DNA from 2 places in the Bacillus sp. V2I10 genome. Region 1 is predicted to be linked to the other one. Evidence: a T-box and tRNA genes for the amino acid it is inferred to sense, from the RefSeq annotation. Region 1 holds a T-box; the other holds one or more tRNA genes.

The links. A T-box is a leader RNA that pairs with one kind of tRNA and senses whether it is charged. The one in region 1 lies ahead of thrS (threonine--tRNA ligase), so its partner is inferred to be a tRNA-Thr.
Region 2: it has a tRNA-Thr gene. The T-box ahead of thrS (threonine--tRNA ligase) is inferred to sense a tRNA for this amino acid. The anticodon was not compared.

Annotation. Positions count from the first base shown of each region.
Region 1 covers NZ_JAUSYV010000001.1:2,260,421-2,263,903, forward strand. The annotation lists gene QFZ72_RS11625 (HD domain-containing protein) at 47-1,027, opposite strand; T-box leader at 1,224-1,443, shown strand; T-box leader at 1,475-1,686, shown strand; T-box leader at 1,718-1,929, shown strand; gene thrS (threonine--tRNA ligase) at 1,981-3,483, shown strand, end outside.
Region 2 covers NZ_JAUSYV010000001.1:180,506-183,988, reverse strand. The annotation lists rRNA gene QFZ72_RS00975 (23S ribosomal RNA) at 1-1,522, shown strand, start outside; rRNA gene rrf (5S ribosomal RNA) at 1,649-1,764, shown strand; tRNA gene QFZ72_RS00965 (tRNA-Asn) at 1,774-1,845, shown strand; tRNA gene QFZ72_RS00960 (tRNA-Thr) at 1,850-1,922, shown strand; tRNA gene QFZ72_RS00955 (tRNA-Glu) at 1,942-2,016, shown strand; tRNA gene QFZ72_RS00950 (tRNA-Val) at 2,064-2,139, shown strand; tRNA gene QFZ72_RS00945 (tRNA-Thr) at 2,204-2,279, shown strand; tRNA gene QFZ72_RS00940 (tRNA-Tyr) at 2,289-2,373, shown strand; tRNA gene QFZ72_RS00935 (tRNA-Gln) at 2,489-2,563, shown strand; tRNA gene QFZ72_RS00930 (tRNA-Lys) at 2,570-2,645, shown strand; tRNA gene QFZ72_RS00925 (tRNA-Gly) at 2,651-2,725, shown strand; tRNA gene QFZ72_RS00920 (tRNA-Ala) at 2,744-2,816, shown strand.

The DNA of each region.
Region 1 (3,483 bases):
TTGAGATCTAACTTTCGGAAAATGCCTATGAACTATCTGATTCCCTTTATTCATCCGATACAATTCTGACAAACGATCCTTCCGCTGCTTTTTTTAAGATTTTTTCCCCAATTGCTCTGACATTTTGTGATAGGACTGATGATTTTGAAAGGGTGCTCTCATGCAGCACTGCTGGATCAATGATCCTTATTTTTGTTTTACGATGTAAATCCCAGGAGCAGGAATCTTCTTTAACAATCACCCCTGGGTGAATTTTTCTAATGATAGACACGATTTCTTGATCCCCAGAAGAGCGAAGAATATCCATTACCTCATCGTCTGTCCTAAGCAGATCGTCAAGGTTTATGACCTGTTTCATGATGGCGATCTTTAATGCTTTTGCTAAAAGATCATAACCATAGATATTTAATGGATGCATAAAAAAATCAATGACTTCTTTGTAATAGGTTTCTGTAAACCATTCTGCTGCTTCAATGTTATGAAGAATCATTTTTCCGTCTTTTATAGATAAATTCTCAAGAAACAGACTTATATCCAGTTGTGAGATTTGACCATACGCGCTCATGTCACGAAGCGTATAATCTACACGGTCTGCACATAAGTTTGGAGCTTTCTGTTCAAGAATAGTCCATGCTGAATCATCGAGGACGATTTCTTTATAATCATAGCCGTATTTATTGAGAATATATGGTATGTCAGATCCCTCAATAACAGTTTTAACTATTTTTTCGTGGTAATCTTCTTCATCATTTTCATTAACGAAATCTATAACATGTGAAAAAACCGTGTGAGAAATATCGTGAAGCAGACCTGCAATTTGTTCTTCCAAAGAGCCGCCAAGTTTTTTAATTAAAAGCATGACACCTATGGAATGTTCGTATCGGGTCACGTTCCACTTTGGATTTACCAGGTAGCTTGCACCGCCCTGATGAATGCCTTTTAACCTTTGCATCGGTTTACTATTTATTATATCTTCCAGAATGACATCTACTTGAAACTCTCCATAAATTCTGTCAGTAATGATCATGATATCAGCTCCTTTGCTTCGCTAATAGATTACCATAGAGGGCTGCTTCATTCGGAAAGAGTTTTTAAAGAAGCGAGACATTGAAATCGTCTTAAAGATTTTATCACCAAAGTTGGAACACAACAAAATTCGATGAATATTGTAAAATAATAGTTGAATTCTAATGGAGTGTATTGTAAAATCGAAAATAATTATTTGAAAAGTGATGAAAAGGACATGAGTCATTTTAAACGGTTTTCAGAGAGGGAAGGATTGCTGAGAGCTTCCTAACGCAGAAAATGAACTTACCGCCTTTGATACTGCACGGAGTAAATACCGTGCCGCAGAAGCTGCGTTAAAGCACTGGAGCCATTCTTTTTTAAAAATAGAGAATGGAAAGCTGGGTGGAACCACGGGCAAACGCGCTCGTCCCTATTTTAGGGATGAGTGCGTTTTTTTAATTTCATAAAAGAAGTACAGATAAGGACATGAGTCATTTTGCCGGTTTACAGAGAGGGAAGGAAAGCTGAGAACTTCCTAATACAGGAAAATGAACTTACCGCCTTGGAACAGCACGGAGGAAATGCCGTGCCGCAGACGCTGCGTTAAAGCGCTGGAGCCATTCTTTTTTTAGAATGGAAAGCTGGGTGGAACCACGGGCAAACACGCTCGTCCCTATTTTAGGGATGAGTGCGTTTTTTTAATTTCATAAAAGAAGTACAGATAAGGACACGAGTCATTTTGCCGGTTTACAGAGAGGGAAGGAAAGCTGAGAACTTCCTAATGCAGGAAAATGAACTTACCGCCTTGGAACAGCACGGAGGAAATGCCGTGCCGCAGACGCTGCGTTATAGCGCTGGAGCCATTCTTTTTTTAGAATGGAAAGCTGGGTGGAACCACGGGTAAACGCACTCGTCCCTATTTTAGGGATGAGTGCGTTTTTTATATTTTTAGAGTAAAAAGGAGTGTTTAAAATGGAGAATAAAATTTTGTTGAAGGATTTGGCCAATCATCGCAATCAAGAAAATAATAAGGTAATTGGAGGGAAGGTAAATGGAGAGGTCTTAAGTTTACATGACATAGTGGATGACATCTCAGAAGTTGAGATTATTACAATTGAGTCTGATGAACGTCAGATTTTCTTGAATCATACTTGTTCATATGTTCTTGCCCAGGCAGTAAAGAGATTGTATAAAGGCGCGATTTTGGGAAGCAGCTCTTATCAGGACAGCGGGTTTTACTATGAGTTTCAGCTGCCTCACAGCATCAGTGAAGAAGAACTGCCGATGATCGAACAGGAAATGCAGAAAATAATGAATGAAAAGCAGGAACTCGAACAGCTGGAGCTGCCATATGAAAAAGCCGCTGCTGTTCTTTATGAAAAAGGGGAGGCACTGAAACTGGAGCTTCTTCATGAACAAAAGGAACGTAACCTAATTTCCATCAGTAAGCATGGAGAATTTATTGATTTATGCAGCGGGCCTCATTTGCCTTCATTAAAATTTATTAAAGCATTTAAGTTAAATGCTGTTTCCGGTTCCTACTGGAAGGGAGATAAAGAAAATCTCGTCATGCAGAGGATTTCAGGTATTGCCTTTTCAAGTAAAAAAGAATTAGCACTCCATTTAAAAGAGCTTGCGGAACTAAAAAAGCGGGATCACCGTAAGATTGGAAAAGAAATGGAGCTGTTCATGTTTTCGGTAGAGGCTCCTGGTATGCCATTCTTTTTGCCAAACGGCCAATTGGTGAGAAATGAGCTGCAGAATTTTCTTCGAGAGGTTCAAAGGGAAGCAGGCTATCGAGAGGTGCAGACTCCATTAATGATGAATGAAAAGCTGTGGAGGCAGTCAGGGCACTGGGATCATTATCATGAAAATATGTATTTTTCGGATGTGGATGAAGCGAAGTTTGCATTAAAGCCTATGAATTGTCCGGGGCACATGATTATTTATAAAAACCAGCTATATTCATACCGGGACCTTCCCGTCAGACTCGCAGAATTCGGCCAGGTTCACCGGCACGAATACAGCGGAGCGCTGAATGGGCTGCTCCGAGTCCGCACTTTCTGTCAGGATGATGCCCACTTGTTTGTCCGACCAGATCAAATTGAAGATGAGATTAAAAGTGTGCTTCTTCAGATAGACAAGGTTTATCGTACATTCGGCTTTGATTATTCTGTTGAACTATCCACTAGACCCCTGAACTCAATGGGTTCTGATCAGCTTTGGGAGAAGGCCGAACAATCACTGAAACACGTGCTTGAAGATTTAAACCTTCCTTATCAATTAAATGAAGGTGATGGAGCCTTTTACGGTCCGAAAATTGATTTTCAAATAAAAGATGCAATGAAAAGAAGCCATCAGTGTGCAACAGTGCAGCTCGATTTTCAAATGCCTGAGAAATTTAATCTAAGCTACATCGATGAAAAAAATGAAAAGCAAAGACCTGTCGTCATTCACAGGGCAATATCAGGCTCT
Region 2 (3,483 bases), 2.1 Mb from region 1:
CGTAGGCGATGGACAACAGGTTGATATTCCTGTACCACCTCCTCACCATTTGAGCAATGGGGGGACGCAGGAGGATAGGGCAAGCGCGCTGTTGGATATGCGCGTCCAAGCAGTTAGGCTGAGAAGTAGGCAAATCCGCTTCTCATATAAGGCTGAGCTGTGATGGCGAGGGAAATTTAGTACCGAAGTTCCTGATTCCACACTGCCAAGAAAAGCCTCTAGCGAGGTGAGAGGTGCCCGTACCGCAAACCGACACAGGTAGGCGAGGAGAGAATCCTAAGGTGAGCGAGAGAACTCTCGTTAAGGAACTCGGCAAAATGACCCCGTAACTTCGGGAGAAGGGGTGCTTTTTAGGGTTCATAGCCCTGAAAAGCCGCAGTGAATAGGCCCAGGCGACTGTTTAGCAAAAACACAGGTCTCTGCGAAGCCGCAAGGCGAAGTATAGGGGCTGACGCCTGCCCGGTGCTGGAAGGTTAAGAGGAGAGGTTAGCGCAAGCGAAGCTTTGAATTGAAGCCCCAGTAAACGGCGGCCGTAACTATAACGGTCCTAAGGTAGCGAAATTCCTTGTCGGGTAAGTTCCGACCCGCACGAAAGGCGTAACGATCTGGGCACTGTCTCAACGAGAGACTCGGTGAAATTATAGTACCTGTGAAGATGCAGGTTACCCGCGACAGGACGGAAAGACCCCGTGGAGCTTTACTGTAGCCTGATATTGAATTTTGGTACAGCTTGTACAGGATAGGTAGGAGCCTTGGAAGCCGGAGCGCCAGCTTCGGTGGAGGCATTGGTGGGATACTACCCTTGCTGTATTGAAATTCTAACCCACAGCCCTGATCGGGCTGGGAGACAGTGTCAGGTGGGCAGTTTGACTGGGGCGGTCGCCTCCTAAAATGTAACGGAGGCGCCCAAAGGTTCCCTCAGAATGGTTGGAAATCATTCGCAGAGTGTAAAGGCACAAGGGAGCTTGACTGCGAGACCTACAAGTCGAGCAGGGACGAAAGTCGGGCTTAGTGATCCGGTGGTTCCGCATGGAAGGGCCATCGCTCAACGGATAAAAGCTACCCCGGGGATAACAGGCTTATCTCCCCCAAGAGTCCACATCGACGGGGAGGTTTGGCACCTCGATGTCGGCTCATCGCATCCTGGGGCTGTAGTCGGTCCCAAGGGTTGGGCTGTTCGCCCATTAAAGCGGTACGCGAGCTGGGTTCAGAACGTCGTGAGACAGTTCGGTCCCTATCCGTCGTGGGCGCAGGAAATTTGAGAGGAGCTGTCCTTAGTACGAGAGGACCGGGATGGACGCACCGCTGGTGTACCAGTTGTCTTGCCAAAGGCATCGCTGGGTAGCTATGTGCGGAAGGGATAAGTGCTGAAAGCATCTAAGCATGAAGCCCCCCTCAAGATGAGATTTCCCATCACGCAAGTGAGTAAGAACCCTGAAAGATGATCAGGTTGATAGGTCTGAGGTGGAAGCGCGGTGACGTGTGGAGCTGACAGATACTAATCGTTCGAGGACTTAACCACAGTCTAATATGTGTAAATGTAAGTGAATCTTGTTATCAAACGTTATTTAGTTTTGAAAGAATAACTTCTTTCAAAAAAACACTTGAAATCTTCTGATTTCATAGTATAATAATTTTTGTCATTATGTCTGGTGATGATGGCGAAGAGGTCACACCCGTTCCCATGCCGAACACGGAAGTTAAGCTCTTCAGCGCCGATGGTAGTTGGGGGTTTCCCCCTGCGAGAGTAGGACGTCGCCAGGCTAGCATTATTCCGCAGTAGCTCAGTGGTAGAGCTATCGGCTGTTAACCGATCGGTCGTAGGTTCGAGTCCTACCTGCGGAGCCTTGCTTCCATAGCTCAGTCGGTAGAGCACTTCCATGGTAAGGAAGAGGTCATCGGTTCAAGCCCGGTTGGGAGCTTACATTAAACTAATAAAACGGCCCGTTGGTCAAGCGGTTAAGACACCGCCCTTTCACGGCGGTAACACGGGTTCGAATCCCGTACGGGTCACCATTCAAACGTAAGTCTTATTATGTGAAATATCACACAATCTTTTATGCGGAGGATTAGCTCAGCTGGGAGAGCATCTGCCTTACAAGCAGAGGGTCGGCGGTTCGAGCCCGTCATCCTCCACCATTAAGACATTGCAGCAGACGACTTTAAAAAGCGAATAAACAGTATTGTATTTCTCACTTAATATGCCGGTGTAGCTCAATTGGTAGAGCAACTGACTTGTAATCAGTAGGTTGGGGGTTCAAGTCCTCTTGCCGGCACCACTTATGTGTGGAGGGGTAGCGAAGTGGCTAAACGCGGCGGACTGTAAATCCGCTCCCTCCGGGTTCGGCGGTTCGAATCCGTCCCCCTCCACCACTTTATTTAGACAAACTTAACTGAATAGTTCTTGTCTAGACTGTAAATAATATGTTTAGTTGACATAAACCTTTTTACGGTCAATTAGAATTTTATAGAATACATACATAATTGATGGGCTATAGCCAAGCGGTAAGGCAACGGACTTTGACTCCGTCATGCGCTGGTTCGAATCCAGCTAGCCCAGCCATTCTTTGTGCCATTAGCTCAGTCGGTAGAGCATCTGACTTTTAATCAGAGGGTCGAAGGTTCGAGTCCTTCATGGCACACCATTTTTGCGGAAGTAGTTCAGTGGTAGAACACCACCTTGCCAAGGTGGGGGTCGCGGGTTCGAATCCCGTCTTCCGCTCCAGAACTTCTTTTTTATATCGGGGCCTTAGCTCAGCTGGGAGAGCGCCTGCCTTGCACGCAGGAGGTCAGCGGTTCGATCCCGCTAGGCTCCATCATAAGTACCCTGTAAAAACCGTTAGACTTTGATGTCTAACGGTTTTTTGTTTAGGAATAATGATTAAAAAATTACATATAGACGTGCTTCATAAAACGTTCGTATCAATATGAATTCTATATCTTATCCTTTATGTTAAAAAAGTTTTCTTTTTGAATATGAGGCTTGCGAGTTGGAGATCAGTTTCCGCAAGTTAAACCATGATTTTTGCGAGTCAGAGATAAGTTTTTACTAATTGAAAACTGGTTTTTACGAGTTGGGGGGGCGGATCTAAATATGAAGTTCAATACACAGCGTAAACTCTTTCATAATTAGCAGCAGCTTTGATTCATAATGGCCAACGGCAGCTAGTAACAGGCATTTTTATATGATTTTTTTATTGAAATTTGAAGTTTGCGAGCCGAAAACCCATTTTTGCGAATTGAACACTGATTCGCTCGAGTCGGTTATAGTCTTTCATTAATTAAAAGCCGGCTATTGCGAGTTAGATAGTTTGCATCCAATTTCGATGTTCAATTCAGATCAGTCATAAAGGTAAAGTGGAAATCCGAAAAAATAGTCAAATGACCTGGAAATCAGCTGACTCTGCATCATCCTATTACTTATTTTCTACTATTTTGCCAATTATTTTACAGAAAACTCTGTATATATATACACGATTTTGT